DNA from 2 places in the Ochrobactrum sp. EDr1-4 genome. Region 2 is predicted to be linked to the other one. Evidence: predicted binding sites of a transcription regulator. Region 2 holds the regulator's gene; the other holds the start of a gene.
What was found. The regulator LexA, encoded in region 2, represses DNA repair genes until DNA is damaged. The targets are predictions, from matches to a motif close to TGTTCNNNNTGTGTTCNG.
Positions count from the first base shown of each region.

Region 1: a site for LexA is predicted at 1,677-1,694, ahead of ACOZHT_RS15005 (Y-family DNA polymerase). Genes of this name have one in related genera too.

Region 1 is NZ_JBLZOF010000004.1:37,724-46,699, forward strand. Features, by position in the region: gene ACOZHT_RS15000 (hypothetical protein) at 29-1,300, opposite strand; gene ACOZHT_RS15005 (Y-family DNA polymerase) at 1,776-3,050, shown strand; gene ACOZHT_RS15010 (hypothetical protein) at 3,050-3,304, shown strand; gene ACOZHT_RS15015 (hypothetical protein) at 3,525-3,803, shown strand; gene ACOZHT_RS15020 (hypothetical protein) at 3,958-4,449, opposite strand; gene ACOZHT_RS15025 (hypothetical protein) at 4,552-4,839, opposite strand; gene ACOZHT_RS15030 (hypothetical protein) at 4,839-5,666, opposite strand; gene ACOZHT_RS15035 (hypothetical protein) at 6,841-8,082, opposite strand.
Region 2 is NZ_JBLZOF010000003.1:221,359-230,334, forward strand. Features, by position in the region: gene moaC (cyclic pyranopterin monophosphate synthase MoaC) at 1-312, shown strand, start outside; gene glp (gephyrin-like molybdotransferase Glp) at 336-1,550, shown strand; gene lexA (transcriptional repressor LexA) at 1,671-2,390, shown strand; gene ACOZHT_RS12090 (ComEC/Rec2 family competence protein) at 2,451-4,979, opposite strand; gene gltX (glutamate--tRNA ligase) at 5,233-6,654, shown strand; gene gltA (citrate synthase) at 6,884-8,176, shown strand; gene lpxB (lipid-A-disaccharide synthase) at 8,240-8,976, opposite strand, start outside.

The DNA.
Region 1 (8,976 bases), on a different contig from region 2:
CCTGATTGTCTGAAGATTAGACTCCCCCCTAAAAGACAGATCCCAGAGTGCTCAGTTTGTTCGAGCATCTAAGATAAAAAGCGAAGTAGGGATCCACTATATCCAACGTGTCTCCATCCCACGCTAGCACTTCTGATGAAGACTGCACCTCAGTACAAATCGTCTGCATCTGCTCCAGACAAGAGGTAACACTGGAGCCGGAAGGCGTTTCTCCTGTGCATACATTCTTTATTCGGGACTGAATATCATCGTAAGTAAATGAAAGCGCTACAGGGCTTTGCTTCACAGCAAGCAATACCGTTCTGTAAACATCACCGTTCGTTCCATCTACCAGTGCATGCGTTTTTCGCTCTGTTCCGCGTACTCGCGGCCCTGCATGAAGACTTGAAAGCAACTTTGTATAATCAGTTACGACCGAAGTCCTGCGCAACCCATCCTCGATCTGGCCCTCTGTAACCTCATAATGCACAAGATCTTTCGTCGGACCCACAACACCCAAAACCTGACAGAGATTAAGGCAGATTGTCTGCATGAGTTGCGGAGACCCCATCGCCTCATCTGCCAAACGTCTTTTAATCTCTTCGCTTACAACGATCCCCAGTGCCTCAAATCCTTTGTCAGCTATCTGAACGAGATGATCGCTGTTCCAGCGTTCAATATCAACGCCTGCAACCCTACCGCGAAGTTCTTCATTGCTGCGCACTACATCGTCAGACCTATGTGGAACTGATGCAGTCAGAATTTTTACACCATTATCAGCAGCCGCTTTTACTTGCCTGCCGATCTCAGTCCTGATTTCTGGTTTTATATAGTGAAAATCATCTATGAAGATTACAAAATCGCTATTGGCCACCTCTTTGATGACCTGTGTTAGAGGATTGATTGTTGTAGTTGAACTTACAGTATTTGCCTGACCCTGCCGATAGTCTACACCGCCGCTAAACGATCCTTTGACTACTACAGCACTCACGCCACCTTCACCTCTAGCACTCATGCCAATAGAATTATTATCGGCCAAGGATTTGGTTTCGCTTAATGGCGTACCCATCCACTGCAAAACTTGCTCCCAAAGATTGCTAGCCGCGTTGATTGCCGCCCCGTGAACATATATTACATAGTCATAATCAATTATTTTTTTAATTAGAACGGTTTTTCCGGTCTTAGATGGACCGCTTATTGATACGATCGTCTTCGGCATCTCCATATTATTTCTAAGATGCTCTTCCAGCTTCAAATCTTCACGACCAACGTAAGTATAGGATGGAATATCGTTTGGAGTGAATACGTCGATTAATTTCATTTACTGCCCCTGAGCCGCCTAAATGATGATGATTCTAAGTCTAAATTAGCCGAAATTCTGATCTTGTCGAGATAAGGCTTCCGAGACCGGAGAGAACTAGAACTCATACCTCTCATCCATGTAACCTTTTAAATGTCCGATGCAATAAAAGCGGCTCCATAATAAGACCACCGGCTTAGAAGGATGTAAGATTTCTTTGGTTTTCAATAACGGTTCCAACTTTAAGCCGTCTCAATAGGGTTGCTAATGATGGGAAGTTGGAACTTTTGACAGGCGTTAAAACGCCTCCTCAAACAGCATTTCCCCACAGCTTATCAACCGGATTTCCACCGCATTTTCACACTCGTAAAAAGCTTGATTGACTCTTTTCCAAAATGAGAACATTTTAGGAACATTCCCCTACAGCGCGGAATATGTTCCTTAGTGCCTATGCACTCGGGACAGGTTTCGTGCGCCCTGTTTTCTGGAGTTTGAAATGCGCCTGCCTGAGACGATTGAACGACTGTACCTCGACTTCGACGGGTTTTTCGCGTCGGTCGAGCAGCAGTGCGACAAGCGTCTGCGAGGTCGGCCAATCGGTGTCGTTCCTTTTGAAGGCACCAATCGAACTGCCGTGATCGCCTGCTCAAAAGAGGCGAAAGCGATGGGTGTGAAGAATGTGATGCCAATCAAGGACGCGCTTCGGGTTTGTCCGGATCTCATTCTCGTGCCACAGAACCCAGATCTATACCGACGAGCGCACAATGCCCTGCTCTGCGAGATCGAAACGGTCATCGCTATTGATACCGCTAAGAGCATCGATGAGCTGACGTGCGTTCTGGACGACAGCGGCAAGCGAGATCCTGAATTGCTTTCCGCCCGCATCAAAGCCGCTATTGCTGACAACATCGGACCATACATCACCAGCTCGATTGGTTTTGCTGCGAACCGCCAGTTGGCCAAGATCGCGTGCAAGGCTGGGAAAGATGAAAGCAAGCGTCACGGTAGCTATGGCAACGGCCTTGCGATCTGGCATCCCGCATCGATGCCCGCGCCATTGCTGAAAATCCCGCTGGAAGACATTCCCGGTATCGGATCAAGCTTGGCGCAACGGCTTTACAAGAACCGGATCTACACGACAGAACAGCTTTACGCATTACAGCCGAAGCATATGCGCAAGATCTGGAACAACGTGAACGGTGAGCGACTTTGGTATGCCCTACATGGATATGACATCCAAGCGCCAGAGCAACAGCGCGGGATGTTTGGCCATGGGCGCGTGCTGCCGCCAGAATCCCGCAAGATCGATGGCGCTTACGAGATCTCACGCCTGCTACTCACTAAGGCCGCGCGTCGCCTGCGCCGTGAAAACTTCTATGCTGGAGGTCTATGGCTCTGGCTTTCAATTCATGATGGCTCATGGCTGGGCAAACAAGGACTATCTGTCGTGAATGACGATCAAGCCATCTTGGCTGGTCTTAATGCGCTGTGGAATCGTGTCCGCCGAGAGTTTCCGAAAGGCACGACAATCTTCCGGGTTGGCGTCACCCTATATGATCTTTCGCCAGCCGATGAGCGCCAGATTGATCTCCTCAATAATGACGACAAACTGCGCCAGAAGTGGGAACGCGCCAATGGTGCTGTCGATAAGCTCAACAGCAAATATTCCAGCACAATCGTCAGTATGGGCGAATGGAAGCCACCGGCAGGCGGACACGTTGGCGGAAAGATCAGCTACACCCGCATTCCTTCAGCCGAGGACTTTTGGTGATGGGAAACTGGAAAACTCACATCAAAGTCGGCGATCTGGCAGATGATCAGAAGCTGGAACTGATTTGCCGGAAATGTAACCGTCTGGCCTACACCGATAAATTGTTGCTCTGCGAGACGGTTGATCGTTCGCAACTCTATCTCGATCAGATCGAGAGCATGGCGCGCTGTAAAGGTCGCGGCTGCAAAGGTACGATGCGCCTATCCATGGTGCGCCTTAAGGAAATGAGCGGCTTTGTCGGTGGGTTAGCATGAGCGGATACGGAACAGATAATGGCCGCGTTTCCAAGCCCGGAGGCAAGTGGGAGCATTGGTGCGATGCTGACGGATGCAAAGCATGGGGCACATACGGTTACAAAACGAAATATGGTCAACTTTGGTTTTGCTACGAACATAAGCAGGAAGGCGAGGACGCCTTGGCTGGACGAAGGTAATATGCGCGCTACCTGATCTCTTTAAAAGGGAGAGCACCATCTTGAAACCTAAACAAGCGGGAAACTACCCAGATCGAGATCTGGATTGTCAGGAAGCTGTTGCGCAAGGCATCGCAGACTTGATCGAACAAGCGACATTATCAGGCACATCGGAAGCTGATGCCGCAGCTGCAATAGCTGACACCGGCGTTCCGGGCATACGTGATCTCATCGATGATGCGGTTGCAGCTGGATGGTCAGCTGAAGAAACAGCTTCAGCCATTAAGGTTGTTTCGGCAGGCATGTATCGCGGCTACACCGGAACAGATCCAGACGAATAATGCGGTAGGGGTCGGAGTTCCGGAGGTTCTACGGAAAGCAAGCTAATTCAATCGCTTGTAGAAAAGTGGGGCAGATTTAGCCCATATGATTTAATTATGCTTTTTAATCCGCCCCCACCGCGAACAACAAAAAAACCCGCCGAAGCGGGGTTGTTTAAGGAGGTACGCGGCGTTGACCGGCTTCAATACGTTGAAGAATTTCTTTCACCACACGCATATCACCACCGAGTTGCGAAAGCGCGCCTTGTGTTTCTTTGTTGCTTTGGGTCACCGATAGGATCGCCTGCTCGCTCGTTGTGACGCGGTACGAGAGATTGTCGTAAGAAGCAGCGATTTTTCGTACGTCACTTTCGATGCTTTTCATTCTCTCATCAGAACGTGCATCATTCGCTTTAACGTCTGCGAGCCGGTTTTTGTGCAGCTCATCATGAGTAGTCCACCTCGCAGCCTGCTCACGCTCAACTCTCGCTGTCTCAGCCGCATTGCTGCGAATGTCAGTTTCGACGCGTTCAACATACCCACCCCCCTTCCAGATCACGCCGAGCGCCGCAAGAACTATGAGGCCGGTATTAATCAGTGAGCCAAAACGCTGCCAGACGCTTTCAACATGCCTTAGACCATTCACTTGCTTACCCTCCTCACTCACTTCCAACATCCCCGCCGCTTTCCGTTTTCATCATTGCCCTCGACGCGCTCGGCCCCTGCCCGATCCACCGTGGTTAGCGCAACCAATCCGGCCGCACTGAGATTATTCTGCCGCCACCCCGCGCAACCGCTCACAGTCTGCGGGTTGCAGGCCGCGACGACGAAGAGACAAGACACAAAAATCATAGTTCGACAGAGAACGGAGCTTCGCATCGTCCTTCGTCCTTTCACGTTCAGCTTTGATGTCAGATTGCAGTTGTTCGGTTTTGATTTGCTGCCGACCTTCACGCTTACCGATCAGGTAACCGCCACCCGCTATGATGCAGGCAGCGACGATTCCGGCGATAAGGTATTTTAGCCAGGCAGGAATGACCTTCCAAATGACTGCCATCAGGCAAACTCATTGGAAAGGTCTTTGACCGCTTTAAAAAGATCGAAGCGCCGCTTGATTGCATATACAGCAAAGCCACCAACCATAGCGCAGATGAACAGCTGCACGCGCCAATCCAGGCCGCCAAGGAAAGCGCCAACACCCGTCACCGCCATACCTATGGCGGTCAATGCATTGCCAATAACGGTTTTCGATTTCGCAGGAGGTGCGCCAAGCTCACCGGGATCTGCAACGATTGGCACCTTTTCAACAACGACGACAGCATCACTAGCCACAGCTGAAGTTCCCGCCGCCTTCACCTGATCAAGAATTGCTTCCATGCGTTGCGGTGTAACGAGAGCCTTATTGAGCTTATCACCAGCATAGAATGTTTCGCCCCGCTGCAATGCACGGTGTGCGCCCTTCGTCGGAGCAAGGACAGGAAATGAAGCCCATTCTTGCGCTAACCGCCGACCGAACTCAGTGCGACTGATCTTGCCAGCAATGAAATCATTGTAGCCGCGACGGATCGCGAGATGATAACCGAGACGATCCTGCAAATCAGGATCCATGATCTGCCCGCCACGCAGGCGTAACTCCGCCTTCAAGTCGAGCAGCGTATTACGCATGAACTGATAACCACCCGCAGCCGACGACTTAAAGCGCTTTGTGAAAGTTGGCTGAATTCCGATCAACTCATCGATCGACATCGATGTGATTTTCTTCGTTATCTTTCCTTCATTGTGACCATAGATCACATCGTATGAAGAGCGATCGGTTTTGCCCGTTTCGATAAGGCGCACGAAATCAAGCAGAAGCGCCGCGCCAGCTGGTACGGTTCTATCCATTGTGTTTTCCTGTTTTTGTGAGATGATTGATGAGAGCGGACGAAGCCCCCGCTTCAAGAACGCTCAGCCCCAGAGTAACCCCATTCTCTGGGGCTTTCTTTTGGTGACTATCTGTGTTTCAATTTTCTGGCGCAGGTGAGGGGTGACAATCTATCCAGCGCGGCCCCGGCACATATCGACCACCAGTCGTCCGGGGCTTTTCTTTTCAGGATACTCGGCTAGATTGCAGAGGCGCCAGACATGTTACATTCCTTGTCCACGCGCAGCCTTGTCATACAGCGGGCTGTGACAAGGCTTTTCTTTTCAAGCATGTTCTGTAATAGATAAGGTGCACTCAAGGCCGCCCGTCATAGTTGCCTCGGTGTAGAACCCCGGATTGACCTACCGTCTGCCGGGGTTTTTCTTTCACAGTAGTCCGCTATACTCTGCATCAAACGCGGAGGGGCAAATGTTTTTGATTGATGTTCTTGAAGACGAAATCGCAGTTTTTACTGTAGCTGCTGTGATAACTATGTGTGTCTGCTTCTGGATCTGGCGACAGGCATAAGATATACCTCAAGGGCGACGACTTCGACATGAGTTGCAAAGCCCATGGCTGAACTGCTAATTAGCGGCTTGGAAAAATGAACATCCGAACCGGGAGGCTAAATGATACGATCACTTATCCTACAAAATGCAATTCCAGTCGCTATCGTTGGATATTACATTTCAGCACTATTTAACTTCAGTCGAACAGAGCGGATGACGATAGATCTTCGAGCGCGTCATCACAGGTTCTTGAGCTGGATTATCGCTTTATCCCCTGTCGGGCTCACTCTCAGTGCGATATTAGGTGCTATTGTCGTTTTCGCTCGATATACTGAAATGGCACCTTAAATCCGCCATACTGTCGCTTAATCGAAACCACAACGATTGACAGTATACGGAATTACTATGTTCAGACTTGAACCTGCTACAGTTCTTTGGGGCTATTTAGCAATTGCTGCGTTCACCGGCCTAGCGTCCGCGCCTTTGAATAAAGATTGCCGAAATCCGGATTATGACGGACGGATGTTGGGAGCATGCCTTTTTGCTGAAGGCCTTGCTTCTGGATTTGCTTGGCCACTGTATTGGGCATGGGAGGCGGAACACCTTTTGCACCTAGAGTGGAACCGCCTGCATGACACCAATTGAATTATGAATTTTTTGAGAACCAGTATTCTCTGAATTTTGAGTAGTTCTCATAATCCTTTTGAGAAAACATCGGCACACCGATTTCATGCAACTTGTTCATCGTATCACCGATTTTATCATAAGGAATTTGGTTGATGAACGATGGATTGTAAGCGTTTACCCATGACATATCTATTCCGGTGCTTTGGAACTCTTTCAATGCTTCCGGGTTCTCAATAACTCGATACACTGTTTCATGTGCATCACTGGATGCAAAGGCGTAGTAAAGGAAGTCCAGCGCAAAGGACTTTCCTATTTTCACTTTGTTTTTTGGAAGCGATATAGCATCGTAAACTTCATTTCCTGCAACGCCATCGCGCACAAGCTCCATACGAAGCAGCAGTTCTTTTCGATATTTCTTTTCAGAACCCTCATCCGCAAGAGACTTCAACGAAGCTTCTGCGAAATCCGGAGCAAGTTTCTGGATGATACGAACCGTTGCAAATTCTGTTAGGCCCTTTGTAATTGTGTAATCACCCAAGCCAACAGCACGGCGGAAATCGTTCATAGGTTGGTGCTTATATTCCGCTGGCTGCATATGCACCGGAGCGGCTTCGAAAATCGTCCCGAACCCGATCCCGCTCATATTCAGGTAGTCCGCGTGAAGAATAAGCGGGGCACCCATGAACATCCAGTGAAACGATCCGTCGCCAGTTCTTCGGAAATCAGTCTCAATAATCGTCGTATCAAGCGTTTCAAAGAATGCGCGCTCCCGCGCATAAATCCCCCCGAAATCGATTGATGCGAGCTTATAATATCCGGGACAAAGCAAATATCCGGCCAGAGAGTCAAAGCCCCCACTGAAAGCCAGAAAAGGCGTCGTTCCAGCTTGCCACGGCTCAATTACACCTGCAGTCGAAATTTCAATGCCAGCAATTTCTTCTAAAACAGCCACACATTCCGTCGAAACCTCGAAATTTAGACGGACTTTTTTGAAAAGCCCGCCAAAAATACTGATGATACAAGTAGCAATTAGATCGTTGTGACAGCTGAAATCGTCCGGAACAGATATGCTGAACGTGTCTATTTTGGCCTTTGGCTTGAAATGAAACCACATTTTTCCGTCCTTGATATAAGGGCGATCAAATTCTGTGACCTCGGTAGTTTTGATAAGCGGTGCAGGTTTTCTAACTAGAAATGGCGCATGACGCTTAATTTGTTCTTTCACGTCACGCGGCAGCAATTTAGCTACAGTCTCATACATTACCCAATCCCCTTCAACATAGATGACCAATAGTCAAAATTAGCTACCAAATTCAAGGGGCAGGATAGAATTACATCGTCATGTGCGATGAAAGCGCAAGATAGCGGATTGCTCCAGTCCTGTTTTCAATTTGAAGCGCTCCACTACTGCCGGGATTAAGCGCCACGTTAATGGCACCGTCTGCCCCGGTTGTGCCACTAAGCGGGCCAGTGACAACATTGACGCCAGAGCTATTCGGCAAAGGGGAGTTATCACCAGCTGTGGCCGATTTGATTACTCCATTAAGGATGCGGTAAGCTGCACTCGTTCCGACTGCATTTATCAATGAAACTGTCACTTCACCACCCCGGTGTGCCGGAAGTGACTTAACCGCATCATCAGCTACGCTGAAAAAGTACGTGTTGTTATATTTCACGTAAGCGCGAGAACTCATCGAAAACGTTGTGAGATCGGGGAATATCTGCACGGTTGGGGTGGCGGAGCCCGATGCGTTGATTAGAGAGAAACCGTCGATGATGATCGGGTTTTCCAATGTCCAACCTGAAGGCACATTGATTATGCGGAATGGCACCGTAGATCCGCCGTCTTGCGTGTAGCCAGCCCGGATATCCGAGAGCGAGAAGCCGGGGATGCTATTACCTATGCTGGCAATGTCTACAATACCTAACGCCACACCTTTTAGATTAAATCCGGACGCACTCCACCTTTTGCCAGATTGCACATCGATCTGATCGACGCTGAATTTAATAGCATAGTCGAGGTATTGGTTCGCGGCGCTTGTGTAGGTTCTGCTGTTTGAAGCGCGCGTATCCAATTGGCGAGAATTATAGTAGAGGTCAGACATGTCTGCATCGCTTGTGCCATGTATAAGCACAAGCGAACGCATGCGGCCCC
Region 2 (8,976 bases):
ATTGGCACAGCACGGTTTGCTGGCATTATGGCGGCGAAAAAGACCGCTGATCTTATTCCGCTCTGTCATCCGCTGATGCTCACCAAAGTGTCCGTCGAGATCGAACCCGACCAAACCCTGCCCGGCTTGCGCGTGTCTGCGACCGCAAAACTAAAAGGTCGTACCGGCGTTGAAATGGAAGCACTGACTGCCGTTTCGGTCACCTGCCTGACAATCTATGACATGGCCAAAGCTGTGGATCGCCATATGGAAATTACCGATATTCGCGTTTCGGCAAAAAGCGGCGGCAAGTCGGGCGACTGGAAAGCCTGATTATCCAGACAAGAGGAAACCCCATGTCGCTGTTACCGGTCGATGAAGCCCTTGCACGCATTCTGAGTAGTGCTCAACCGCATGGAACAGAGACAATCTCGCTTTTTGAGGCGGGCGGACGGGTCGTTGCAGAAAACGTTCAGGCTAAACTACAACAGCCTCCCTTTGATTGCTCGGCGATGGATGGCTATGCGATAATCGCGCCCGAACGCATCAACTATCCCCTTGAGTTCATTGTCATCGGCGAATCAGCTGCCGGCAAACGCTTTGAAGGCGCGCTCAAACGAGGCGAAGCCGTACGCATTTTTACCGGCGCACCCATGCCCACTGGTGCTGATAGTATTGTTATTCAGGAAGATACTGAACGATCAGGTGAAAAGCTCAAGATTCGTGAGGGATTAGACGTAGGCCGCCATATCCGTCGCGCTGGCCTCGATTTTGCGCCCGGCGACGTGGTGCTACCAATCGGTCGTTCTCTTGATGCGCCAGCGCTTTCGCTTGCAGCAGCGAGCGGCAATGCAAAAATTTCAGTGTTTCGTCAGCCGCGTATCGCAATACTCGCTACCGGCGATGAACTTGTTCGGCCCGGAATAATCCCCGGCCCTGACCAGATCGTCGCCTCTAACAGTGTCGGCATTGCGGAAATCGTTCGTCGTGCAGGTGGTGAGCCGAAAGATATGGGCATCATCATTGATGATCCGGCCAAAATAGAAACAGCAATCAGCGAAGCTTTTGCAGATGGCATCGACATTCTGGTGACGATTGGTGGCGCATCCGTTGGAGATCGCGATTACGTTCACGGCGCTTTAAAGAATTGTGGTGTTGATCTCGATTTCTGGAAAATCGCAATGCGCCCCGGTAAACCGCTGATGTATGGGCGCAAAACAGTTTCTGACAAAACAGTGCATGTTATCGGGCTTCCGGGAAATCCGGTTTCCAGCCTTGTATGCAGCCTTGTTTATCTGCGCCCACTTGTCGCCAAACTTTCCGGCACGCAGCTGAACGCAGATATACGCCCAGCCAAGCTCGGTGAGGCGATGAAAGCCAATGATCACCGGCGCGACTATGTACGCTCGACCGTTAGTCAGGCATCTGACGGCACACTGATTGCAACACCTTTCCCCGTTCAGGATTCGTCGATGCTTTCGGCACTGGCTCGCTCTCAAGCATTGCTAATCCGGGATGAGCATGCCCCGGCAGCAGACGCTGGCGATGCCTGCACAATCTTGATGCTGTAAAGAACTCAGCCCCTTCTCTCGACCATTAATCATTTTAAAACCATTGCGGAACAAGACTGGAACATATAGGGTTCGTTCTGGTTTTGTTTTTATTTGATTCTGGTCCGGAGGGTATAGCGCATGTTGACCCGTAAACAGCACGAGCTTCTGCTGTTCATTCATGAACGTCTTAAAGAGACGGGCATCCCTCCGTCGTTTGACGAGATGAAAGAGGCTCTCGATTTGGCTTCAAAATCGGGCATTCATCGCCTTATTACGGCGTTGGAAGAGCGTGGTTTTATCAGACGGCTTCCCAACCGCGCTCGTGCGCTGGAAGTTCTTCGCCTGCCAGATTCAATTGCTCCGGGCTTGAACGCGCAAAAGAAGTTCGCCCCAAGTGTCATCGAAGGAAGCCTCGGCAAAGCTCCACCACCGCCGGTACGTCCTGCCCCTGTTACGGCAAATGATGACGCTCCCGCGACTGTTTCCATACCGATGATGGGGCGAATTGCAGCAGGTGTGCCAATCTCAGCAATTCAAAATCAAACACATTCTATCAGCCTGCCACTCGAAATGCTGGGCGCTGGCGAGCATTATGCGCTGGAAGTCAAAGGCGACTCGATGATTGAGGCCGGAATTTTTGATGGCGACACCGTCATCATTAAGCGCGGCGAGACAGCCAATCCGGGAGAAATCGTTGTCGCACTCGTCGATGATGAGGAAGCAACATTGAAGCGCTTCCGTCGCAAAGGTGCGTCTATTGCTCTGGAAGCAGCTAACCCCGCTTATGAAACACGCATTTTCGGTCCAGATCGTGTGCGGGTGCAGGGTAAGCTAATCGGTCTCATCCGGCGCTATTAAATGACTGCATTTTGAGGAAACGTGCAGCTCACTGTGATTCCTCTTAAGCAGTGCGATGAATTAAAGCGGCTCTGAGAATTCTGTAAGGTTTTGTGTCGCGTCGTAAGCTTTGCTTTTCTCAATGCCTGCTCTCTTTTGATATTCGCGATCAGGAAGCCCCCTCGCCGCTCGCGAATAGAGACGATGCAAATGCCACGGGCGCGTTGGCGCATCGACCGAAAAGGTCAATTGATCAGTGTAGCCGGCTAAATTAGTCGTCTTGGTTCGGGCGAAGCGGTAAATTTTATTCTCTTGCGTAATACCGTTTTCGTCATAGTTGATCGCAGAAGCGCTTACACGTAGCAGCTTATACCCCAGCCTGAGCTCCAAGGTGCCTTTTAAGGCTAGTTCCTGTCGGTCAACCATCAAAACATTGGAACGCTCACAGCTCAGTTCCTTTCCGGCTATAGCAAGAATGACGACATCACCAATGTTGCAGGCAACCTCTTTCATTCCTTCATCTGCGGTATAAGACAGCATTCTACCGTCCCGCAGCGGGATCGTGCACAAGCCTTCTTCGCAAACAAAGGCTTCCTCAGCTGATATTGGGCTCTGTTTTTTTACCACCTGCGGCGGAATAAACTCTTTAATCAGATAGGCCGTCTGCCAGTTTTGCGCAGTAAATTTTGGAGGCCTGCTACGGTTGACCGCAAAATTTCCATCGGGCAGCCGAACAGCCACAAATTTCGCATCTTCACTCACAAGAACATCTGGCAGCGGTGTTCTTATAAATATGGCAAGTCCGATCACTACGAACGGTAACGCCAACCATCGCATCCTTGTTGTAAACACAACCGCTATAACAAGCGCCAGTGTCCAGAGAATAAGCGTGCTTGCTGGCATAACACCCGGATTACCATCTGGCGAAAAGCTGGCGACAAAACTTGCAATATGTCTCACCAGTAAAACGCCAAAGCCCATAATCTGCAATGGTAGCCAATCGAGATGCAGCGGCATCAATAACAGGCTCAACACTGCGAATGGCATAACCAATATAGAGATAACGGGTAGCGCCAATACGTTGCCAACGAGTCCAAACGGAGCCGTATTATTGAAATGATAGGCTGCAAAAATTCCGCTGGCCACACCGGCAACAATAGACGTCGCTCCCGTCGCGACAGCTGGTATAAGCATTTTTGAAACGATCCCGCGCGGCTTGGCGCGACGATCTTCAATCGCTGTTTGTTTACGAGATTTCCTATCGCTCCACCAAGCAAATGCTGCAATCAGGCCTGCGGTGGCTGAAAACGACATTTGAAAGCTTGGCCCCAGAATTTCATGCGGGGAGATTGCAATCATTGCCACTGAGGCAATCGCCAAATTGCGCATACTGATCGCCGCACGGTCCGCCAACAACGCGCAGAGCATCACAACAATCATCACATAGCTTCGTTGTGCAGCGACGTCAGCACCTGACATTGCCAGATAGAACGTGCAGCTTAGAAGCGAGAGAAATGCAGCGATTTTTTTGACCGGATATCTGGCACTAAACGCTGGCGCGAGTGCGAATATTGATCGCAATGACATCATCACGACACCCGCAGCCAACACCATATGTAAACCGGAAATGGACAAGATATGCGCGAGACCCGCTTTGCGCAGATCCTCATTTGTTTCTTCACTTATCCCCGCTCGTTCTCCGGCGATCAGCGCGGCAGCAACACTCCCATCCTCGCCTGAAAGCACTTCCGCAATACGTTCAGAAACATGCACCCGTAATTGGGCGATAGCGCCCGAAATTTTAGCAAATATCTCACTTGGCGCTGGCACATCAGCGACTTTCGGTGTTCCCAAAAAGAAGCCATTCGCTCCTATCCCTCCGAAATAAGCATGAAAGGCAAAGTCGTAGTTTCCTGGTCGAACAGGGCCAGAAGGTACACGCAAGCGAGCGAAACCAGTCAAGCCGCTGCCAATTTCCGTTTTGGCTGGTATATCACGCGCGGTAATCCGGATGCGTTGCGGCGAATAGCGAAGTTTGGGTCTTTGCGTTTCAAGCAATTCGAGCGTCACACGCCAACTGCCGTTATCGCGATATTCTAAGCCGACAACTCTGCCAGTGATACGCGTTGCGACCTCAGAACCTAACAATTGCGTACTTCGTCGTTCAGTCTCGAACTTTCCCGCAACTATCCCCAATAATACCGCCAACACGAGTGTTACTGCTTGTGATACGAGGAAATATTTTCGGAATAAAAACCGTATTAAACAAACAGCCACAATAACAGACAAAATGGGCAACCATTCAGGCTCATAAGAGAGCGTGAAATAGACGACAGCTCCCAAACCCATAAAAACGGGAAAAAGAAGAAAAAATATTCCGCGCCCTATTTCACGACTGAGCGCTGCAATGAAAAGCTGACGTGAACTACTCGGCAGTTCCCGCACACGCTCGAAAGGTGTCAGTTTCCTTCCCGGTAAAGCGACGGGATAAATGTCAGCTCGTTCGTTTGGTAACCACGGTTCGGGAAGCAAGGCACGCGCAAGACCTTCAGGCATGTCTTTGACAAATGCCCGCTCGCTGACCTCTTGTCTTTCCCTTATGCCCGTCATGCCCCCGCCTGACTGCAAAAGTGCCCGCGCTTCATCTAAAGAAGCACGTCCCAACGGTGCGAAAGAATTGGGAAACGCTTGCACACCGTGCTGCCTATGCTACATGAACCACAATCAAAATCGAGAGGGTTCTCGCAATGAGAGTCCTTATCGCCCGTGGACTGTGAGAAAACGGGCACTACATATTCAAAATTCTGCCTCGCGCTCGGCTTCCTGCCGCAATTCAACGAGGCTCTGACACAGTGGAGCTGTTATGTCGAAACCGGTCGTCACCCGTTTTGCCCCTTCGCCCACGGGTTATCTGCATATTGGCGGAGCCCGCACGGCTCTTTTCAACTGGCTCTATGCGAAGCATACGGGCGGCAAGATGCTGCTACGCATCGAAGATACAGATCGTGAGCGTTCTTCCGAAGCAGCCACCGCCGCCATTCTTGATGGCCTGACCTGGCTTGGTCTGGATTGGGACGGTGAACCAATTTCACAGTTCAAGCGCGCACCGCGTCACCGCGAAGTAGCAGAAGAACTCGTTGCGACCGGCAAAGCTTACTATTGTTACGCAACACCCGAAGAACTTGAAGACATGCGCGAAAAAGCACGCGCTGAAGGCCGTCCACCACGCTATGATGGCCGCTGGCGCGATCGTGATCCATCGGAAGCACCTGCAGGCGTAAAGCCAGTTATCCGAATTAAAGCCCCTCGCGATGGTGAAACCGTCGTTCGCGACGCGGTGCAGGGCGATGTCCGCTTCCCAAACAAGGATCTCGATGATTTCATCATTCTTCGTTCCGATGGCAACCCAACCTATATGCACGCGGTTGTCGTTGACGATCACGATATGGGCGTTACGCACATCATCCGCGGTGATGACCACCTGACAAATGCTGCCCGCCAGACCGTGATTTATGACGGTATGGGCTGGGAAGTCCCGCAGATGTCGCACATTCCGCTCATTCATGGTGCGGATGGCGCCAAGCTTTCGAAGCGTCATGGTGCACTTGGCGTCGATGCTTATCGCGCGATGGGCTACCTGCCGGAAGCACTGCGTAACTATCTCGTTCGCCTTGGCTGGAGCCACGGCGACGATGAAATCATGTCGACCGAGCAGATGATTGAATGGTTCGACGTGACCGACATCAATAAGGGTGCTGCGCGTTTTGACTTCCAGAAGCTGGAAGCCATCAACGGCGTTTATATGCGCGCCAGCGATGATAAGGCTCTGTTTGACGCATTGATCGCTGTACTGCCTGAAATCGAAGGTGGCAAAGAACTGGAAGCGTCGCTTGACGAAAAGGGACGTGCACAGCTTCTGACAGCCATGCCGGGTCTGAAAGATCGTGCGAAGACACTGGTCGAGCTCGCAGATGGCGCGAAGTTTATTTTCGCCAAGCGTCCTCTTGCATTTGACGAAAAAGCGGCATCCCTGCTCAATGATGAAGGTCGTGAAATTCTTAAAGGTGTCCTACCGCATCTAGAATCAGTCGGCGAATGGACTGTTGAAGCGCTCGATGCAGCGGTTCGGGCACACGCAGAAACTATTGGCCTCAAACTTGGGAAGGTTGCGCAACCATTGCGCGCAGCGCTCACTGGCCGTGCGACATCTCCGGGTGTATTCGATGTTCTGTTCGTGCTTGGTCGCGAAGAGTCGCTTGCACGTGTAAAAGATCAAATCGTTTGAACTGTTAGCATTCACGCTGACGTGACAAAACTGGCTTAATTAGACCAAAATACGCATTGCATCGCGAAATCATTGGGATAGTTTGGCGGTCGAAATCGTTTGGATAATGCGTTGAAAAATCGGTTTCGTGCGAAAGTGCGAAACCTGTAGAAGTTGAGAAGACAAGTTATAGAGACGATTAAAATTTCAGCTGCCATGGGCAGCAAAAGTGGACACGAAAGGAAACACGATGTCAGATAAGACAGCTAGCTTTACCCTCGACGGCAAAACGTTCGACCTGCCTGTACGACAAGGCACTGTCGGGCCGGACGTCGTTGACATCGGTCCACTTTACAAGAATGCGAATGCCTTCACCTACGATCCAGGTTTCACCTCGACTGCTTCTTGCGAATCCAAGATCACCTATATCGATGGTGATGAAGGTGTGCTGCTCTATCGTGGCTATCCGATTGATCAGCTTGCTGAACATGGTGACTTCCTCGAAACTTGCTATCTGCTGCTTTACGGCGAACTGCCAACAGCGACCCAGAAGGCTGATTTCGATTATCGCGTGACACGTCACACGATGGTGCACGAGCAGATGACGAAGTTCTTTAGCGGCTTCCGTCGTGACGCGCATCCAATGGCGGTTATCGTGGGCTGCGTGGGCGCAATGTCGGCGTTCTATCACGACTCGACCGATATCACCGATCCGCATCAGCGCATGGTTGCTTCGATCCGCCTGATCGCAAAGGTGCCTACCCTTGCTGCAATGGCCTATAAGTACCACATCGGCCAGCCGTTCATGTATCCGAAGAACGACCTCGATTTCGCAGCAAACTTCCTGCATATGTGCTTTGCAGTGCCTTGCGACGATTACAAGGTCAATCCGGTTCTCGCTCGCGCTATGGACCGCATCTTCATCCTGCACGCCGATCACGAACAAAACGCATCGACCTCGACCGTTCGTCTTGCTGGTTCGTCGGGTGCAAATCCATTTGCATGTATCGCTGCTGGTGTTGCTTGCCTTTGGGGACCTGCACATGGCGGTGCGAATGAAGCAGCGCTCAACATGCTTGCTGAAATCGGCTCTGTTGACCGCATTCCAGAATTCATCGCACGCGCTAAGGACAAGAACGACCCGTTCCGTCTGATGGGCTTCGGTCATCGCGTTTACAAGAATTACGATCCACGCGCTAAGATCATGCAGAAGACCTGCCATGAAGTTCTTGGCGAACTCGGCATCAAGGACGATCCGCTTCTTGATGTTGCGCTGGAACTGGAACGCATTGCTCTGACCGATGAATATTTCATCGAGAAGAAGCTCTATCCAAACATCGACTTCTACTCGGGCATTACGCTGAAGGCACTCGGTTTCCCAACCGAAATGTTCACTGTTCTGTTCGCACTCGCACGCACCGTCGGCTGGGTCGCGCAGTGGAAGGAAATGATCGAAGATCCTCAGCAGAAGATCGGCCGTCCGCGCCAGCTTTACACAGGTGCGCCAGAACGCGACTACGTACCAACTGCAAAGCGCAAGTAATCATTGTACAAAAGAAAACCCCGGCAAATCGCCGGGGTTTTTGTTTGTCTTAATTTTAATAACTCAACGTTTCCTGCCGTTTTCAGCCAAATCAAGCAATACCTTCGCACCGATCTCGCCAGAAGGCCGTTCGGTCGCCATAATCGACGTCACCTTATCAAACCCATCAATCTGAGCCTGTCGCGATGCACTCTTTTGCATGAGCTGTTCAATGTAGCGCGCCAGATTACCCGGCCTCACGGATTCGTTGAAAAACTCAGGCACAACTGGCGCATCAGCAATGATATTTGGAAGAGCGGCACTCCAGATTGTAATTTTAGATGCCAAGAACTGCCGCACAAACCAGTCAGCCTTATAAGACAGAACTGTCGGAATATGAGACAGAGCCAGCTCTAGCGAAACTGTACCGGACGCAGCCAGCGCTGCATCGGCGCGTGCAAAAGCATCCCACTTGGCTTCATCACCAGTGACGATAAGCGGCTTGACTGGCCAATCCTTAGAAAGCTCACGCACCATTTCTTCAATGCGTGGCAACGTTGGCAAAATAATTTCAAGCTTTTCGATACGTGTAGAAAGTTCTGCAACTGCTTTGCCAAATGGCTCCATCAGCATTTCAACTTCACCACGGCGCGAACCAGGCATCAGCAATAAACACCGTGAATCGTCACTCCAGCGATTCACCTCGAGTGTACGCTGCGCTGCCTGCACCTTTAAAATAGGCGCGTAACTACTCAACCGATGGCCAACATAAGTCGATTGCGGACCATTAAGCCGCTTCATGACCTCAACTTCGAACGGCA